2 regions of the Lactobacillus sp. ESL0681 genome follow, and region 2 is predicted to be linked to the other one. Evidence: riboswitches for the same ligand, from Rfam matches in the RefSeq annotation. Region 2 holds a riboswitch; the other holds the start of a gene.
What was found. Region 2 has a riboswitch for lysine ahead of OZX59_RS06695 (ABC transporter substrate-binding protein/permease). Riboswitches for the same ligand answer to the same signal wherever they lie in the genome.
Positions count from the first base shown of each region.

Region 1: linked by a shared signal. The riboswitch ahead of lysA (diaminopimelate decarboxylase) and the one ahead of OZX59_RS06695 (ABC transporter substrate-binding protein/permease) in region 2 are both predicted to bind lysine.

Region 1 covers NZ_CP113943.1:1,069,047-1,084,133, reverse strand. The annotation lists gene OZX59_RS05225 (aspartate-semialdehyde dehydrogenase) at 1-328, opposite strand, end outside; gene OZX59_RS05220 (aminotransferase class I/II-fold pyridoxal phosphate-dependent enzyme) at 315-1,520, opposite strand; gene dapB (4-hydroxy-tetrahydrodipicolinate reductase) at 1,543-2,310, opposite strand; gene dapA (4-hydroxy-tetrahydrodipicolinate synthase) at 2,303-3,229, opposite strand; gene OZX59_RS05205 (N-acetyldiaminopimelate deacetylase) at 3,250-4,404, opposite strand; gene dapD (2,3,4,5-tetrahydropyridine-2,6-dicarboxylate N-acetyltransferase) at 4,410-5,120, opposite strand; gene lysA (diaminopimelate decarboxylase) at 5,131-6,423, opposite strand; lysine riboswitch at 6,508-6,689, opposite strand; gene OZX59_RS05190 (aspartate kinase) at 6,859-8,232, shown strand; gene dapF (diaminopimelate epimerase) at 8,225-9,217, shown strand; gene OZX59_RS05180 (ABC-F family ATP-binding cassette domain-containing protein) at 9,340-10,884, shown strand; gene OZX59_RS05175 (hypothetical protein) at 11,006-12,271, opposite strand; gene OZX59_RS05170 (hypothetical protein) at 12,515-12,811, shown strand; partial or broken gene OZX59_RS05165 (transposase) at 12,899-13,131, shown strand; gene OZX59_RS05160 (hypothetical protein) at 13,198-14,547, opposite strand; gene OZX59_RS05155 (helveticin J family class III bacteriocin) at 14,728-15,087, shown strand, end outside.
Region 2 covers NZ_CP113943.1:1,398,747-1,404,661, forward strand. The annotation lists gene OZX59_RS06685 (YbhB/YbcL family Raf kinase inhibitor-like protein) at 1-222, shown strand, start outside; gene OZX59_RS06690 (ArgE/DapE family deacylase) at 231-1,388, opposite strand; gene OZX59_RS06695 (ABC transporter substrate-binding protein/permease) at 1,407-3,026, opposite strand; lysine riboswitch at 3,143-3,320, opposite strand; gene OZX59_RS06700 (IS1182 family transposase) at 4,076-5,740, opposite strand.

The DNA of each region.
Region 1 (15,087 bases), 330 kb from region 2:
GGATAACTAGTGGCACATCGGGATCCATGCGAAAAGCGCTGGTGTTATCAACGCAAACAGCACCTGCCTCAACGGCAATTGGCAAGAATTTTTTAGAAACCTCACCGCCAGCAGAAGCGAGAACTAAATCAATATTTTTAAATGAGTCAACAGTTGTTTGTTCAACAGTTAGCGATTCACCTTTAAACTGTAGTATTTTGCCAGCCGAGCGTTTAGAAGCCAATAATTTTAAATTTTTAACAGGGATAGTTGATTGAGCCAGTTGGTCGATTAGGCGACTCCCAACGGCGCCCGTTGCTCCTAAGATTGCCACATTATAACCGTTCATGCTTAGTACCTCCGTTATTTAAAAACTGTGCAATTCTGTTTATTGCTTTCTCAATGTCAGTCAGACTTGCTGCATAGGAAAAGCGAATATGACCTTCACCACCAGGACCAAAGGCACTACCCGGAATACAACCGACACGTGCCTTTGTCGCCAATAACTTGGCAAAATATTTATCATCGGTTTGATATTTTTCTGGGATTTTAACGAAGAGATAGAATGCGCCTTCAGGTGGAATTACTTTCAAGCCTAATTTGGTTAAGCCATCGCTCAAAACTTGCTGGCGTTCGGTGTATATTTTGACAGCAGCTTGTGGATCTAGGTCACCAGCAGGCGATAGTGCTTCTGTAGCGGCTGCTTGAGTAGTATTAGCCACGGTGGTAACTAAAAGAGCATGAGTCGTGGTCATCTTTTTGATAATTGCTTGCGGACCAGCAAGATAACCGATTCTGTAGCCCGTCATTGCGTGTGACTTTGATAAGCCGTTAATTAAAATAGTTCGCTCGGGAATAACACGAGCAATCGAGTAATGTTTTTGCGCTTTATAAAGTAATTCGCTATAAATTTCATCAGAAATTACATAGAGCTGCTGACTGGCTAAAAGCGAGCCGAGTTGTTTAATTAATTTAGGTGGGTATTCACGCCCGGTTGGGTTATTAGGATAATTTAAAATAATTCCTTTTGCTTGTGGATGTCGCTTTAAAGTTCGCTTAAGTGCTTCAGGAGTTAGAAGATAATCGTCATCTGCAGTATTAATAGTCACAGCTGTTATTCCAAATAGCTGCAATAAGGAAAAATAAAGAGCAAAGATAGGAGTTGGCACAATCACTTCGTCGCCAGGATTAAAGAGAGAAATAATTGCGGTGGCGATTGCTTCGGTTGCACCAACGGTAATGATAATTTCGCTATTAGGATTATAAACTAGTTCTTGTTTGCGCTTAAGATAAGCACTGATTGCCTTACATAACTGGAGATTTCCAGCTTGTCTGCCATAATGGGATTCATTATTTTCAATGCTGTGAATGGCAGCTTGCTTAACATGTTCTGGAGTATTTAAGTCAGGTTCTCCTAAAGTTAATTTAATAATTTCTGGAATATCTGAAATTTCTTGGTCAAACTTCCGGATAGCTGAAGGGGTGGTAACAGCCAAGCGCTGATTTTCAATCTCGATTAAGTCTGTAGCTAATTGTGGCATGATATTTTCTTCTTTCTTCCTATTATATAAGGTTCTCTAAGCCAATAACTAGGTTATGCAAGTCGCTAACTTTTTCAAGCGCTAATCTAACCCCGTGCATGAAGGAATGGCGATCAAAAGAATCTTGTCTAATCGTTAAAGCTTCACCGTCGCCGCCAAAGAGCACTTGTTCATGGGCAACGTAGCCGGGTAAACGAACTGCGTGGATAGGAATGCCATATTTGTCAGCACCACGTGCGGGATTATTTGCAAAGTTTGCTTCGGGTTGATGATTGCGATTTTGCGCGATGATTTGCGCGGTTTGAATGGCAGTTCCTGAAGGCGCATCTTTTTTATCGGCATGATGCATTTCGATAATCTCGGCATCTGGAAAGTAAGCAGCTGCAATTTGAGCAAATTTCATTAATAAAATGGCTGATAGACCAAAGTTGGGGGCAATAATACCGCCAACTTTTTTATCGGTTGCTAAAACTTGTAGTTTAGCAGCTTGTTCGTCGGTTAAGCCGCTAGTACCAATTATGGGTTTAATGTTGTGTTCTATGGCAAATTTGGTATTGTCATAAACAGCGCTCGGAACAGTAAAATCAATCCAAATGTCATACTGACCAGTAATATCAGTCAACTTTTTAAACATTTTGACAGATGAAGCTAACTGATAAGTGGCGGGATCTAGGCTAGTTAGATGCGGCGCTAACACACCAGTTATTTCGTAATCAGGTAAAGAGTCGATCAACTTAACAACTTCTTGTCCCATTGAACCGTTAAAACCGGCTAAAAATACTTTAAGCATGATTTTCTCCTAACGTTAAAACAAGCGGCGCAGCTAAATTATAATTGGGTAGTTCAAGTGCCTGGGCTAATTGTTGTTTTTCGGATTCGTTTAAATCAACAATTGGTAAGCGGCAGCTACCAGTATGAAAACCTTGGGCGTTCAAAACAGCTTTTACTCCAGAAGGTGATGGAAATAAAAATAATGCGTCCATCTTTGGGGTAAGGAGCCGCTGCCAACTACCGGCTTCAGCAATCTTACCAGCTTTAAGCGCCTGATACATTTGCGTCATTTGGTCACCATAAAGATGGGAAGCAACAGAAATAATTCCCTGAGCGCCAATTACTTTAGCGACTAAAGCTTGCTTATCTTCACCGCTATATACTAAAAAGTCGCTTGGTGCATGTTCTACGAGATATTCTAAATCTTCGGTGGTAGTACATTGCTTAACGCCGATAATGTTGGGATGCTTTGCTAATTGTAAAACCGTTTCGTTAGTCATCGTGACACCAGTGCGACCGGGAATATTATAAATTATGATTGGTAAGTCTGAATGATCAGCGATTGCAGTAAAATGGGCCAACATCCCGCGCTGATTAGGCTTGTTGTAATATGGTACGACCACGAGTAATGCATCAATCCCAGCAATTTGACTGACTTTTTGAGTTAACTCGATAGTCGCTGCGGTATTGTTAGAACCAGTGCCAGCGATAATGGGTACCCGACCTGCTACGATTTCAACGGCTTTTTGATAAAGCGCGATTTTCTCATCATAAGTTAGCGTAGCAACTTCGCCAGTTGTACCGCCAAAGACAAAGCCCTGACTGCCATGGGCAATTAAATGGTTAACTAGTTGCTTAAGACCAGCATAATTAAGCGATCCATCGTCATTAAAAGGGGTAATAATCGCAGTTATAATTTCTGCTTCTTGTAGTAACATTTTTATTTTTCCTTCCTATATTATAAATTCGCCATTCGATATTCTAGAAAACCAATAACGGTTTTGACGCCGATCATGATTGCGCGTTCATCCGGTACAAAAGTAGCTGAATGTAGTGCACTAGTTTTGCCAACTCCTAACCAGAACATGGTGCCGGGAATTTTGCTTAGAAGATAACCAAAATCTTCGCCAGTCATGGCAGGGGATGTTTTGACAAAATCAATATCGGATTTTTGCTGTAAAAAATTAATTAATTGCTTAGTTAATTTAGGATCATTTTTCACTGGGAAATAACCGCCTTGGTTAAAGTCAAGTTTTACTTGTGCGTTATAACTTGTAGCAATTCCTTGAGCAATTGCTTGCAGACGCTGTTTAATTTGCTCAATAATTGGTTGGCTTAAACCGCGAATAGTCCCTTCGATATGAGCACTGCCAGCGATGGCATTGCGTACACTGCCAGCAGTCATTTTTCCTAGGGTAATGACGCCAGCCTCTAAGGGATCAATACTGCGCGAAATGATTGTCTGTACTTGGTTGACGAATTCTGCTGCTGCGACCACCATGTCATTAGCATTTTGGGGATAAGCGGCATGACCATCTCGACCGTAAAAGTCGACGTTAATTTCGGTTGTTCCGGCAAATAAGGTTCCAAGACATGTACCAATACTACCTGTTGCAAGTTTAGGCGTATCGTGCAATGCGTAGATTTCAGTAATGTGTGATTTTCCTTGAAAAAGTCCAAGATCATAAGCTAATTTAGCGCCACTTTCACTTTCTTCGGCAGGTTGGAAGAAAAAGACTAAATTATCAGTAGGTTGCTGATCAGCAAAATAGCTGAGAATGCCCAGAGCAACACTCATGTGGAGATCATGACCACAAGCATGCATTATGCCGGGATGGGTTGATTGAAATGGCAGCCCAGTTTGTTCGCTGACTGGTAGTCCATCAATATCAGCACGATAACCAAGCGTTTTGTGCGGATTTTTACCCTGAACGTAAATCATAATGGCAGTTGGCAACTCAGAAAATTCCTTGATTGTTAGGTATTGTTGCGGGAAGCTGCTAATAATTTTTAACAGTAACTTGTGGGTTTCATGTTCTGCTAAAGCCAGCTCAGGGATTTGATGGAGTTGTCTTCTAATCTTAATTAATTGTTGTTCATTGAGTGCAGGCATTTAAGTCACAACTTTCGCAGCTGATCTTCTAAGCCAGTTTTACTTTTAGTCTTAAGATCTACTTGTTTGATTACTTTAGCAGGAACACCTGCGACCACTGCATTTGGTGCAACGTCTTTGGTAACAATGGCCCCTGCTGCAATTACAGCGCCACTTCCGACTGTAATTCCTTCTAAAACTACGGCGTTAGCGCCAATTAACACATTATCGCCAATCATTACTGGCTGGGCAGAGGCAGGTTCGATGACACCAGCAATTACGGCATTAGCGCCAACATGAACATTTTCGCCGATAATTGCTCTGCCACCGATAACCGCGCCCATATCAACCATGGATTTAGCGCCGATTTCGGCACCAAGATTAATGACTGCCCCCATCATAACAACGGCTTGTTTACCAATCGTTACTTGGTCACGTATAATTGCCCCTGGTTCAATCCGAGCGTCCACTTCTTTAAGATCTAACAATGGCAGTGCAGAATTACGGGCCTCATTTTCAATATGATAATCGCTGATGAGTGCTGCATTTGCTTGCAAGCACTCTTTAACTACCGGCCAGTCGCCAAATAGTACGCCGATTTTGTCATCTAAAAAAGCTTGAATGGTTGAGGGAATAGCTAATTGCTGTAATTTTCCCTGTAAAAAAACTTTAACTGGAGTTGTTTTATCTGCATTGCTAATCAAATTAATTAATTCTTGTGCATCTTTTTTCATAATTTTGCCTCGCTTAATTGAGATAATCTAAATCTAGTCGAATTAAATCGCTAGCGGTTTCTCGTTTAACTACTAGCTTTGCTTGTCCGTTTTCTGCAAAAACCACTGCCGGTCGTCCAACTCGGTTATAGTTGGAGGCCATCGAATAGCCATAAGCTCCAGTGGCTAGCACTGCTAAGATATCTTCCGGACTAATATCTGGTAGTGGTTGGTTTTTCACTAAAATATCTCCTGATTCGCAATAACGACCAGCAATGGTCACGGTTTGGGTTGGTGCAGCTAGAGGGTTGCTCGCTAGGAGCGCTTGATACTTAGCTTGGTAAAGACTCGGTCGAATGTTGTCGCCCATGCCGCCATCAACGCTGATATAGGTTCTGAGATTAGGAATTTCTTTGCGCGCTCCAATGGTATAGAGACTATAACCAGCAGCACCTACGATTGCGCGACCTGGTTCTAGCCAAATCGCTGGTAAATTTAAATTAGTCTCAGCGATTTCAGCTTTTAAGTCGGTCACAATTTGATGAATAAAGCTTTTGGGTGGTAATGGATGATCATTTGCAGTGTATTGAATGCCAAAACCACCGCCCAAATTTAAAACTGCTGGTTGATAGCCATATTTTTCTTGCCAATTAGCAGACAGTTTGACTAGTTTTTTTACTAAGGCACTAAAGCCGTTAACCGCCATAATCTGTGAACCGATATGGGCATGATAGCCAATTAAATGCAAATGTTGACTAGCTAACACTTGTTTTAAAGCTTGTTCTGCTTGTCTTGAAGCAATATCAAAGCCAAACTTGCTGTCAACTTGCCCAGTTTGGATGTATTCGTGAGTGTGAGCAGTAATTCCAGGTGCTAGTCGCAACATGACATTTATTTGGCTGGCAGTTCCAGCTAATAATTGCTCTAAAAGTGTTAATTCGTAAAAGTTATCGACAATAATCGTCCCAACGTGCTGGTCGAGAGCTAGCTTTAGTTCAGCACGGGTTTTATTGTTCCCATGAAAACTGACCTTTGCCATGGGAAAGCCCGCTGCAACAGCAGTCATTAGTTCACCGCTGGAAACTACGTCAAGGTGCCCTTGTTCTTGATTGATAACCTGGTCAATTGCCTTGATTGCTAGTGCTTTTGAAGCATAACTAATTTCGTAATTGATCTTGGTTTCATCAAAAGCGGCTTGAAATTGCTCAAACTGATGTCTGATTTTGGTCACATCATAAACGATTAATGGTGTACCAAAATTATGAGCTAAGTCGATGGCGTCACAACCGCCAATTGTCAGATGTCCTTGTGTATTTGTCTTAACCAAGCTACATTCCTCCAGCTTTACTAACTAAAAAAGGTTCTTTTGTTTACGCTTGAAACAAAAGAACCTTTAAATTTTTGGGATCAATTTGTCGATAGCGCTCCGCAGATTTATTCTGCGACAGTTCATAGTCTCTTAAACTATGCCCCAGCAACTAATCACTTGCTTATTACGATTAGCACTTCGGCAATTTCCCCTTTCAGTTGGCTTCAACGCTAAGCAAAAGCTCGGTCAACTTACTGATGGTTATTGCAACCTCATTCGATAGTGCAAATACTAACTTCTTTTGGTCAGCATGTCAAGAGACTTGGATTAAAATTATTTTTTGACTAGAAAATAAAAATCAGCTGAGTTGCAGATTATAAAATACATGCTAGAATGGCAACTAATCATTTTTGATTTTAAAAATTGACCATTGGAAAAGGAGTTTTAGTGCAAATGAAAGTTGTAAAATTTGGCGGTAGCTCGCTAGCAGATGGTAAGCAGGTCCAGAAGATAATTAAGATTATTCAAGCAGATTCAGAGCGCAAAGTTATCGTTACGTCTGCACCAGGGAAAAGATTTCCTGACGATCGCAAAGTAACAGATTTGTTAATTGTATATGCCAAAAAAACGTTGAAAAACGAGAATACAGCAGTCATCCAAACTGAAATTTGGGCGCGGTATCAGGCAATTGCTGATTATTTTGATCTTGAAACAGAAGAACTTGCGGCGTTAAAGCAAATTTTATTACAACTGCCTAAAAATAAATATCCTAATGATGATTATTTAATGGCAGCGTTTAAGGCTCATGGTGAAATCTTAAATGCACAGTTATTGACGCTAATTTTAAGAAAACTGCGCATTTCTGCCCACTTTGCTGACAGTGCCAAATTAGGAATCACCGTTTCAGCTAATCCACAAGATGCACAAGTTTTGGAAGAAACTTATGAGCATTTAGCTAATTTTCAACTTCCTAGAGGATATATTGTAGTTCCCGGCTTTTATGGTCTAACTAAATCTCAGCAAATCGCGACGTTTTCACGTGGTGGCTCAGATATTACGGGAGCGATTCTAGCACGCGGTTTGCATGCTGATGGTTATGAAAACTTTACTGATGTTGATGCAATTTATGCAGCCGATCCAGCGATAGTAAAACAACCACGGGCAATTAAACGTATGACTTATCGGGAATTGCGGGAGTTGTCATATGCTGGATTTTCAGTTTTTCATGATGAAGCGATATTACCAGCAATTGCTGCTAACATTCCCATTGAAGTTAAAAATACTAATCATCCACTGGCACGAGGAACAGTGATTGTTCCAGCGAAAAATTTCAAGCCTGATACGATAGTTACTGGGGTAGCTGCTGATAGTCATTTTTCCGCTTTATATATTCATCGATATTTATTGAATAAAGAGGTTGGATTTACCCTGAAACTACTACAAATATTTTATAAGTATCATATCTCGTATGAACATATGCCTTCTGGAATTGATGACTTAACGGTGATTTTTGATCAGCGGCAATTTACGGCTGAGCTTCGTCAAAAAATGTGCCGTGACATTCAAGAGCAATTGCAACCAGACCACCTTGAGTGGATTGATGATTATGCCATTATCATGGTTGTGGGAGAAGGAATGAGAAGTAAAGTTGGCGTTATGGAGCAAGTGATTGAATCGTTAGCTAAGAAAAAGATTGGAGTTTATATGATTAATCAGGGAGCTTCACGTATTTCAATGATGTTAGGAACTAGACGAGTAGATGCGCCTGAAGCAGTTCGGCAAATTTATCATAATTTTTTTGAAAATGAGGTAAGAATAAATGATTAGTCTGCAAAAAGTCCACGGCTCACAGAATAGTTTTTTTATTTTAGATCAAACAGTCCTGAAACAACCGTTAACTATTAGTGAATTACAACAATTAGCAATTAACATAACCAACCATGCGTCAGGCTTGCTTGGCGGCAGTGACGGCTTACTAGTCATTGATCAGGCAACTAATGCCGATGCACTAGCACAGATGAAGATATTTAATCGCGATGGTTCTGAGGCACTGATGTGTGGGAATGGCTTGCGGACGGTGGCGCGCTATTTAGCTGAAAAATACAGAGAAACAGCATTTATTGTACAAACACCGCAGGCCGACCTGCAAGTCAAGCGTTATCCAGATTTAGCACCTAGTGTGCCAGCTTTTAGTGTGGAAATAGCTCCGGTTTCGTTTGCACAAGCGGATTTGCAATTTGCTAATTTTGGTCTAAGCAAAATCATTAACCAAAAATTGCCGCAGCTTAATTCAAATTTAGCTTTTACCGCAATTGCTGTGCCTAATCCACATTTAATCAGCTTTGTTCATGATATTAAGTTAGCACATCGTGAACTTGGAGAATTAGGTCATAAGTTGAATCAAGCTAACCCTTATTTTCCAGCTGGTGTAAATGTTAGTTTTGCTCAAATTTTAGGAAAAAATCGATTATTTGTGGAAACTTATGAGCGAGGCGTTGGTTTTACTAATGCTTGTGGAACGGGAATGTCGGCAACTAGCTTAGCTTTTTATTTAAATTATCCTACGCAAGTTCAATTAGAACAGCTAATAACTGTATATAATCCTGGTGGCGTGGTTCAGACGCAGATTCATCAGACTGAAAGTGGTTATTGGTTAGAATTAATCGGAAATGCGACGGTAACACATGAAATTCAAATTCCAGAAGAACAACTTCATCAAGCGTGCTTTAATCTTGACCAGATAGAAATCACCCAAACCTCTGAACAGGTAGCTTACGAAAAATTTGTAGATAATAAGCGGGTTGGCGATTAAATTTAGTAAATGTTGTAATACTTATATTTAAGTTTATGCAATTTATCTTGGTCTCCAGCAAAAAAGACAACTTTATTATATACTAGAACGAGTTGTATTTTTTCAGCTTAAGGGGATAGCCAATGAGTTTATTAACGGTTAAAAATTTAGGACAGAGTTTTGTGGATAAAACTTTATATGAAGCTGCAAACTTTGTCCTTAATAAAGAAGATCACATGGGAGTGACTGGTCAAAACGGCGTGGGTAAGTCAACTTTGATAAAAATTTTGACTGGAGAAATGTTGCCGGATACTGGACAAGTTAAATGGCAAAATAAAATTTCGGTAGGTTACCTAGATCAGTATGCTAAATTGACGCCGGGAGTAACTATTCGGGCTTTTTTGCGTACAGCTTTTGCTGGGCTTTATCAAAAAGAACAAGAATTAAATGACTTATATGTGCAGTATGCTACTGATGGTGATGAAGAGTTACTGACTAAAGCAGGTAAATTGCAAACTTACTTAGAAGAGAATAACTTTTATCAAATTGATACTGAAATTGAGCGGGTTGCTTCAGGATTGGGTCTGGCAGAGCTTGGCTATGACCATGATGTAGCACAACTTTCGGGTGGTCAACGTTCTAAAATTATTCTGGCGAAATTACTGTTAGAAACGCCTGATGTTTTGCTGTTAGACGAGCCAACTAACTATCTTGATGTGGGTCATATTGATTGGCTAGTTGATTATTTGAATGATTTTGCCGGTGCTTTTATTGTCGTTAGCCATGATTATGATTTCTTAGGACGAATAACTAACTGCATTATTGATGTGGATTCTGGCACAATTACCCGTTACACTGGAACGCTGAAACAGGCAATGAAGCAAAAGGCTGCTAATCGAGAGACTTACCTTAAGGCCTATGCTAATCAGCAGCGCAAAATTGTGAAAACGGAAGCCTACATTCGTAAGAATAAGGCGGGAACAAGGTCTAAGAGTGCCAAGTCACGTGAAAAGCAATTAGAGAAAATGACGGTTCTGAATCCGCCTAAGTCTAATCGGCAAGCCCACTTTGACTTTCCGTATGTGGCAACAGCTTCTAATCTGTTATTGCAGACCCAAGATTTAGTGATCGGTTATGAACAAGCCTTGGTTAAAGAAGCTTTTAACTTTTCGGTTGGTGGCAATGAGAAGGTCGCGATTACTGGTTTTAATGGAATTGGTAAAACGACACTATTGAAGACTTTACTTGGTAAGCTAGAGCCAATCTTTGGTAACTTTGAATTGTCAACGACTGCCAAAATAGCTTATTTTAAGCAAGATTTGACTTGGCCAAATAATAATATGACACCGTTGCAATATCTCCAAGAAGAATTTGATCGTAAAAAGCCCAAAGAATTGCGAGGAGCACTAGCAAGACTAGGTGTAACTGCCCAGCAGGCAATGAGCCCGCTTAAAAAGTTGTCGGGTGGTGAGCAGGAAAAGGTTAAGCTGGCTAAGATGCAATTTGAGCCTGCTAACTTGTTGTTTTTGGATGAACCAACTAATCATTTGGATCGTGATACTAAAGAAGCCTTGCGCAAAGCCATAGTTAATTTTCCAGGTGGTGTAATCATTGTGAGCCATGAACGTGACTTTTTTGAAGGTGATTGGATTGATAAGACGATTGATATTGAAACGATGAATCAATAAATTATAGAGGAACAGTTTGATATCGCTTATTTATTAGCAATTAATACTTGGCGTTCTATTAAGAAGTATTTGTGGGAAAAAATAAAAAAGCGATTCAATAAGAATCGCTTTAAGATAATTATTAATCTAATGGCACATCATCAATAGTAAAAGTACATTTACCTATTTTGGGTAATTTAACTGTTGGTGGTACTAGGATAATTTGGGTAACACCATAGTTATTTTCTTCAGTGCTAGGACAGAAGTATGCACCTATTTTATATCCTTTAAAGTCGTTGAATTTCTTATGCTGACGTTTTAAGTCTTTTGCAATTTCTTTTTTAGCAGCTTCGTAGATTTCTTCATCACTTTTTCCTTCTGTGTATGTTGAATCTTTCCAACCTAACATGCTCCTAACAAAAACCACTTTTTTCTTATAATTTTTACCAAGAATATCTTTGCAAATGTCATCGTAGTGTTCTGGATAGTCAGCGGATACATCAAAATATGATTGGTACAAATTGGCAGCTAATTGAACTTGATCATTTTTGATAGTTCCAGGAAAGAGACTTATTAACTCATCGTTACGTTTTGTATCAATATATTCAGAAGAAGTTACCCCAGCATAATTTTTGGGATCATAAAATACGGTCGGTAACTTAGTTGGTGTTGACTCAGGTGACTTTAATAGAACAATAGTCTGTTTATTTTTTGGATCTACATAAGCACCAATCTTATAACCATTAAAGTCGGTAAAGGTTTTGTTATATTTAGTTAATTCCTTTTTTAATTGGTTGTATATAAAGTTTTTAAAGTCACTTTGATTATTTAATTTTGTGTAACTTGTCAATTGTATACAACCCTCAGCTCCAATTACATAGTGGTCAAAAAGGTCAGCAGCTAACTGAGTCTGCTTATCATGAATAGTATTTGGAAATAGACTAATTACCATATTATTTAAAGTGCTATCAATATTCTTGGTATCTATTCCGTCTAAATTTGCTGGATCTATCGGATTATATAAGAATGCTGTAGCAGTAGAGGTGTTAGTAGCTACATATTTTCCCTTAGTTAAATAACCATGCCAGACATAACCAGAGTGCTTTTTGTTGCCACTTCTGACCTTATAATAAATAGCTTTAGTTGAGTCATGCTTTATAGTAACTGAAGCTGAAGCATACCAAGTTGTGTGTGGATAATTTTGCAAGTTACCTATAGTTTTGGTATGTTTTTTATTCCAAATCTTGACACTTTTGTCAGGGTCTTTAGCATGATAAGGCTTAGTCTTTGAGTAATTCTTTTGTTTGACAACGTGGTAAGTTGCAGCTTGCACCGATTGCACATTAGCTTGGGTATTAATTAGTGCACAAACGGTAGTTAGTAAGGCAATAACTTTAGTTCTTTTCATATGTAAGTCCTTTCTCAATAAATTGTTAAATTAGTTATACCACAATTACCTAAAATTTGCCGTTTATTTCCCTAAAGTTTGCCAACTAATTGCCGATTTTATTACTAAATTGATCGGTACGGCTTAAACATCTTAGAACGCCCGTATACCAACTATTCCATAGAGTTTAAAGCGCAAGCTAGTTAATCAAATCATGAATCTTTAGGTAGTATTGCCCTAGACTTAGGGCTTAAAAGCGGTGGTATGTTAGCCAATTTGGTACGTTCTTATCAAGAAAACGGGTATAATGTTGTTATTAAACCGAAAGGACGCCCTAAACATGACTCCCAAAGAAAAGCTGATCAAGCAGGAAAATCAAGCCTTATGTCAAGCGAACTTGAAGCTTACCGTCGTGATCGGCGTTACATCTTGCTTAAATCATATTTAACACCTTACAGTAAGCTAGAAGTTAAAAAAGTTAAGTATTATCAACATTTAAAAGACTGCCTAACGCAAGAGCAGCTTGTGGTAGAAGGATCCAAAATTGCAGGCGACTTATGATTTAATGCAGGACTTGAGTAAAGCATTAACTGAACATAATCCTGAGCAAATGGCTAAATTATTTAACTGCCAAACCGATGTGGGCCTGTGGGCTGGCAGATGAAAATAACGCTTAAGACCTTAAACGTAATCGAAAAGCTGTATTTAATGTGGTTATTTGCAAGTATTCTAATGGCTGCGTTGAAGGAACTAATCGCAAGATTAAGCAAATTCAGCGCACAGCTTATGGCTATCGTAACTTTTCCAACATGACTGCTAGAATTATGTTAGAAGCAAAAAATACCGTGCTAAAAGAAAATACTTTAAGCATGATTGCCTAAAGTATTTCAAATTAAATATTATTCTCCATCAACAGGATTTGCAAAAGAGCCGTTTTTTTCAGATACTCAATTCAATTTAACATCATCAAGGCCAAAAGTTAGATTACCTACATTAGGTAACCTAACTTTTGGTGGTACTAAAATTACTTCAGTTTCACCATATTTATCAACATGATCATCATGTATAGGACAGATATAAGCCCCTATGCGATAACCTTTAAAATCTGCAAATTTTTTATGCTTTTTCTTTAAAGCTACTTTTAGCTTATTTTTAGTTATACTATAGATTTCTTCATCATTATAATCTCCGCTATTAATATAGGTGTCTAAAACTATCGCTGATTTATAGCCTTTTTTCCCGAGCAAGTCTTTAAGCGTCTTATTATGATAATCAGGTCCTTCACTATCATCCGGATCTGGAATAGTATCTGGATAAGATAAGTCTGCTGCTACTTGTACTTGCAAATTTCTATTTGTTTTTGGAAAAAGACTAATTAATTTATTATTCAGGTTTTTGTCAATCTTTGTAGAATTGATAGCGTCGCCAGTACCCCAATTAGAATCAATTGGATCATAAAACATAGTATTTTGCCTTGGTAATTGGACCTCAGGTGGAATTAAATAAATAACCGCTTTTCCATAAAAATCTCCTGTCACTCCAGTAAACTTATCCTTGATTTTTGGAAAAACGTAAGCGCCTATACGATAACCTTTAAAACTATTTAGTGTTTTTCCTTGTTTTTGTAGTTCTTTACTTATTTGTTCCTTTTCAAAAGTCAACAAATTGTCAGAGGTTCCTGTATATGGCTTTTCAACATTAATTTTGGTAATAAGCTTAAGATTATCTTCGCCTAGTTCAGTTAGTTCTTCTTCTTTAGCTATATCTTCTGGCGACCCAACATGTAACTGAGCGCGAGTTGCTTGTAGATTAGCTGCTAATTGAGCCTGTTTATCTGGGATAACTTCTGAAAATAATTGAGTAATTTTTTGATTGACCTTTTCATCAACACACTTTTCAGGTATTGGTACAGTATCACCACTTAAACAAAATTGTTTAGGTACCATTGCACCTTCGGTTAAATACCCTCGCCAAACATAACCTGAAATTGTATTATCGTCATTACTTATTTTGTAAAAAGTGGATTTTTTATTACCATGTTTAAATTTTACTGAGTCCGAAACATACCAATTTTTGGATTCCTGGCTTTTTAAATTATTTAATTTTTTTGTGTGCTTTTTATTCCAAATGGGTGCACTTACCTTCGGATTTTTAGTACGATACCGTCCGTGTGGATGATTAGAAGACTGCTTAATTATTTTATAAGTAGCTGCATGAGAGGTTTGTGGAAATAATGCTATGCATGAGATTAATGCAACTATACTTACACATTTTTTTATAAAGCTTTCTGGTTTCATTTTTGTAGTTCCTTTAATTTAGTGTTGCTTACGTTATATCATATTTGCCGAAAATTTGCATAATTATTTCCGCAATAGCAGATATTGTTGCAGTAATATTGAAACTGAATTAAGTAAGAACTTAATTCTTTCAGCTGAAATTTTTTGTTATTAATTGTTTATTGAAAGGAACTACATAAAATGGCAATAGATAAAAATCCTATTATTAAGCACGGTAATGATGGGTTACATTTAAAATACAAATTAACTGGATTACCATATAAAAATGTTGTACAAAATTTTTTTATTGGAAGTAAATATGTTTATGCACTTCAGTTACATAGCAGCAATGGCGGTTATGGTAAAGACGCATATATTAGTAGAACTAAAAAACCTGCAGAAAGTTCAACTTATCAAACCGTTGATTTTACTGGAGCTAAAGTTGTACACATGAGAAACTTTGGACACGGTCAAACATTGGATTTCTTTAAAGATGGTGTAAATTCTTATTTGCTTATTGCTACAGAAGCAGATCAAACTTCAACTTATCCATCCAAAAAT
Region 2 (5,915 bases):
AGAGTCGCAAATATTAAAGCGGTACAGGGACGAGCATATGGTTGGCATCAGTATGCAGGTCCCAAGCCGCCGCGTGGTCAAAAACATGATTATCGATTTACTGTTTATTCTTTAGCGGAATATTTGGATTTACCTACTAGTGCTAATAAGCGTCAATTTTTCAAGGCAAGTCAGGGTAAAATTATTCAAGCAGGGCAGTTAACTGGTAGTTTTAAACGATGAATAATTATTTATTTAGTCAAATATTTTCTGGCAAATCTTTCATAAAATTCGCAAGCTGATAAGTATTCTGCAACATCAACGTATTCGTTAACTTTGTGTGCTGAAGCATTACCAGGTCCCGCTACTAGCATAACTGGTGGGGTAGGACTCTGGCTAAATTTAGAAGCATCAGTTGTACCTGATTCAGTTACTAGTTTGACGCGATGACCAACAATGTCACTCATCATTTCTTGGGCGGCTAAGAGATACTCGTTATGTTTATCTCCCATGACGGGCTCACCGAGGTAATCGTATTGCAGCGTAAATTGGTGTCGCGGCAATTGATTTATTTCATTTAGAACGTCTGTTAAAACTGCCTGAATATCTGCGACGGTGTATAACGGATTGATCCGAATATTTCCCCGAGCAGTGACTTTGCTGGGCATATTGTTAATCTGGTCACCACCAGAAATCATGGTGATATTGTGGATTACAGGCCCCATTTTTGGATCGACGCGTGGTAAATTTCGTAATTTTTGATTTGCCAAGTTGATAAAATCATACATATTATCAATGGCATTTAAGACGCCAACTTGATCAGTCCTGGCAACTGCACCTTGAGAAGTGACAGTATAGTCAATATCGCCATTGCTAGCATAAGAGATATTGAGATCGGTGGTATCTTCACCAATGATTAAAACATCTAAATCATCGACATAGCCTTGTTTAGTTAATTCCTCTGAACCCCATTGACCAGTTTCTTCACCAACTGACATTAACAAGCGTAATTCACCGCTTAAAGGTACGTTTTCTTCAAGTAAAGTTAGCAGAGTACTGATCATTCCTGCTAGTCCGCTCTTCATATCGGTAGTGCCGCGTCCATAGATTTTAGTATCATGATCGTATAATTTCCCAGAAAAAGGATCATCATGCCAAGCAGCAGGATTGCCCAAGTTAACTACGTCCATATGACCGGAAAAGCCTAACTTGAAATTACCATCTGTTGGTCCAATTGAAATTACCGCACTTTCACGATCTCCTTGATAAGGAATCCGAGTGAACCGAACACGTTCGCCATAGGGGGCAAACAGACTGGCTACGTAGTCAACGACCTGCTTTTCATGGTCATCAATCGTAGGGATTTGGATTAAGTGCTGTAATAGCTTGATTTGTTGTTGCTGATTCATTTTGGTTACTCCTCTTAATTAATTATGTGATTGGGTTTGGCCAACTTGCACTTGGTTAGCCATTAGATTGTAATTTTGCTTACCATTAAGGCGCTTTTCAATTAAATTAAAAATTCTGGTAATAGTGAAGGTCAGGATTAAGTAGATGGCTGAAATGGTGAGGTAGGTCGGGAAAAACTTAAAGGTCTGACTGGCAATGGTGGAACCAACAAAGAATAGCTCGGAAACAGAGATAATACTCAAAACAGAAGTATCTTTGATGTTAACGATGAATTCGTTGGTGATTGACGGCAAGCAATTTTTAATAGCCTGCGGCAAGATAATATGCCACATCTTTTGACTATGAGTCATGCCTAAGGCACTAGCGGCTTCAAATTGTCCTTGCGGTGTAGAAGTGATCCCGCCGCGAATAATTTCGGCTAAATAGGCGCCAGTATTAATAGAAACAATCAGTAGTGCTGCTACTGTTCGATCAATATTTAAATGCCAAAACTGTGCAATGCCATAATAGATTACTGCTGCCTGAACCATCATCGGCGTACCACGAAAGACTTCAATATAAACGGCCAGTAGCCAGTCAAGCAATTTTAGACCCCATCTTTTAGACCGCTTTTTGGGTATCGGAATAGTTCTAATGATACCGACAAGCAGACCGATGAAGAAGCCAGCGATTGTGCCAACTGCTGCCAGCAGTAAGGTCATGCCAATGCCGTTGATGAGCATACCGCCGTACTGGTCAAGCATTGCAATCAGCCAATTTGTCTGCTTAGTAGACTGGCCCTTTTTAGCATGGGTGGTTTTAGGCTGCTCCTTAATAGCAGCTGTCATTAGCTTTTTTCGTTTAGCAGTTGAAATAGTTGCGAGAACTTGATTGACTTCTTTGCGTAATTTTTGATTGGTTTTCGCAACACCGATACAAGATACCATTTGATCCTGCGTGAGGTGAAAACCCTTCATATTGTTAAGCGGCACTGCTTTGATATCTGGATCAACTAATTTAAAAGAAATGGCTTCTGTTGAATCTGCAATATAACCGTCGATGGTACCAGAGATTAGACTTTGACGCATTGCGGAAAAATCACGCATAGGTGGCTGCTTTTTGGCACCCTTTAACTGATTAATCAGCTTGTAGTGAAAGGTACCTTGTTGCGAAGTTAGCTTGGCGCCTTTAAAATCGGTCAGCTTTTTGGCTTTAGCATAAGGATTATTGACTTTAGTAATTACCACAAAGGTACCACTCCAATATGGCTTGGAGAAATCAATGGCTTTGGCTCTTTGCGGCGTAGGACTCATACCTGCAATAATTAGGTCAGCTTTGCCACTGGTTAAAGCTGGCAAGAGACCGTCCCATTCGGTTTTGGCAACTACCACTTTGCGGTGCAATTTTTTACCGATGATCTTAGCAACTTTGACATCATAACCGTTAGCATAAGTATTGGAACCCTCGATTGGAACGGCGCCATTAGAACTGGTCGTTTGTGTCCAATTGTTTGGCGAATAATTAGCTTCCATTGCTACGGTCAGGGTATTGCCATCTTTTTTAGCAGCCATAGTTTGCGTGTTAGTCGCCATGGTTCCGCATATTATGCTGAAAATAACTGCAATCATTGCAATTAACCCATTATTTTTTGACTTCATTTTGAAAACCTCCGAAAAAATTCTTTCAAATAAAGCCAATACAATAAAAAGCGTAAAATAAAAACCTCATTGTAGTACAACTACAATGAGGTAATAATCATTCATTAACTTTAGATAAATCAGATAGCGCTCCCCACGATTTGCTTCGTGGGACAGTCTGCAAGATATGCTCTTGCAGCCCAACGAAAAGTTTACGCAAACCCTTTTCGTTTCGGCGACAATTCTTAGCTTAGTCATCATAGCTTTGCGCAAGCTCAGACCAAGTTCGTAATTATCGCGACCTCTATTGCATTGGAAATTATTTAATTAATATGAATCATAGATTAGAATTAACCTTTTGTCAATTTTATTTTAAAAGGATTATATGAGCCCAGGATGGTATTATTGATAAAGTTAAATTGGTCGCTATTTATAATTGGTATACCCGTAAATGTGTAATAAAATTCATGTATAATAAATTATATACAAAACTGGTATGTAGCATTTGTACAAATAATTTAGAATTATTAAATGTTGGAACTGATGATTATGAGTAAACAAATGATTAATGTGCTAGCTACTACTATTTATCTGATTTTATCAATCTGTGTAATAATCTTTCAGCCGATTAATGAAAACTTCAATTTTGTTTTCTTAGCTATCTTGACGATACTACTTTCTTGTTTTAGAAGATTAAGTAAAAAATATTTTAAGCAGTAGTGCTTAGAAAATACCAAGTAAGGTAAAAATAAGCAAAGGTCTAAAGGGCAATGATAAAAGTTCATTACCAACAAAAAATGCCACTAATATATCCACTGATAGAGCTTGACAAAATAAAATTATGGATATACAATGGCTGATACAAAAACAAGATATTGCTTAAAAGAATTTTATAAAAAGGGGGGCGGAAGATAATGTTTAATAAAACAGCTTTTTTAATTTTAGGAATGTGTTTCTTGCTGATGCAAGTGAATTCTTTTTTCTTTTTAAAATTACTTATACAATTGCTTAAATAGCTATAAAAATAGGATATTGGTATTGTATGAAAAAATTAAGTGTCTGGGAAAAAACTAGCTTTTCAGACTTAAAAACAGACCAAGTTTTCGTAATAAGAAAATCTTGATCTGTTTTTTATTGCTTATTTTCTGTAAAAGAAGTTTTCCGCCACCTCTTCTACTCCAATATTTGCTCAAATTCATCATCATGAACATCAAACCTACATCGGTTTCGACCTTTTTCTTTCCTCGCAAGTGTGTTCTGCGCACACCAAAAACGTTCTTCATATGTCCAAAGACTGGCTCTACGTCCGTTTTTCTACAGCCATAGATCCGTCTGCCTTCGCTACTTTGAAGAGTTTGTTTAGCTTTTGCCTTTAAATATTGCCAATGGGGGTTGTATTGCACCTGCCTTTGGCGTCCACTTTTAGTTTTTGCTAGCTCAGTTAATTCAGCTGTTAACTGAAACTCATCTGCTTCATATATTTTTAGATCAGAGATTAACCCCGTACTCTTATTCCTCCGCTTACCATAACGTTTGAAATTAAAACGCACACCTTGCCAGTCAAGGTAATAATCTTCTTGCTCATTATAAGTCCAATTCGCCAACTTGGTGGGATCATTTTGATACTTTCTAGTCTGCTCCTTATCGTAAAGGCTGTAAGGAATAAAATATTGTTTATCTTCATACTCATTTTCAAGCATAGAATAATTATATTCGCTGCCATAGCCGGCATCGGCAACGATGTTCTGGAACTTGTCTAAAATTGTCATTTGCTTTAAGAAAGGTTCTAAAGTCTTGAAGTCTGTTGGATTAGGATAAAGTGCATAATCTACTACATATTGGTTGGTAGTTGCCACTTGAATATTATATCCGGGTTTGAGCTGACCATTCCTCATATGATCTTCTTTCATATGCATAAAAGTGGCATCATGATCGGTCTTTGAGTAGCTATTACGCTCACCAAAAGTTGCTTGCGCCTGTTCATACTTTTCTGCTCTGGGGATAAAATCCTGACGCAACTTATGCAAGACTTTTTTAAGGCCTCGCCTTTGACGTTTTTTAGTTGAACCTCCAGGAATTACTTTCGGCTCAGCCGCGATTGCTTCATCTAGTTGCTTGATGGCAGTTTCTGTTTGTTCTGCCATGATTGCCAGACCCTGACTAGTTTGTGCTTCTTCTTCAGTAATCGCTTGGATTACTTCTTTTTGAATCAATTCATCATAAAGCTCAACTGCATTAGCCTTTAACTTAGTATGAAACTTTTCGACAGCTCTTTTCCAAACGAAAGTATACTTGTTAGCATCAGCTTCAATTTTAGTCCCATCAATAAAGATAGCATCTTCTCTAAGCAACCCTTCTGCTTGCAAAAGATTAGTAAAATAGACAAAAGCTTGTTTAATCAGCTGATTGGTATGGCTACTAGCTCTAAAGTTATTGATCGTATGATATGAAATATGTTTACCACTAGCTATGACCATCATCGGTAGGTTTTCTGTGAGCATCCGCTCAATTTTTCTACCAGAGAAAACGCGTCTAGAATAGGCAAAGAGTAGTATTTTGAGCATCATTGCTGGGTGATAGGCAGGCCGACCAGTATTTGAATTGTCTTCCAGCAACACATCGGCAGGAATCGAGTCGACAAAATCACTGATAACCTGAGCAAGATGATTTTTAGGAATAGAAAAGTCAAAGTTAAGTGTTAAAGCAGTTTGACCTGTGATATAATTTTGATACATGAAAAGCCCACCTTTTTTGTTTTTTGTAGTAATTTAATAATAACAAGGTTAGGCTAGAATGTATATGAAAAATCCGCTAGAACGCAAAGGTTCTAACGGATTTTTTGCTTTTAAGGGTCTAGTTTTTTCCCAGACACTTTTTTATATTTTATAGTTATATTTTTAAGGCTATTAA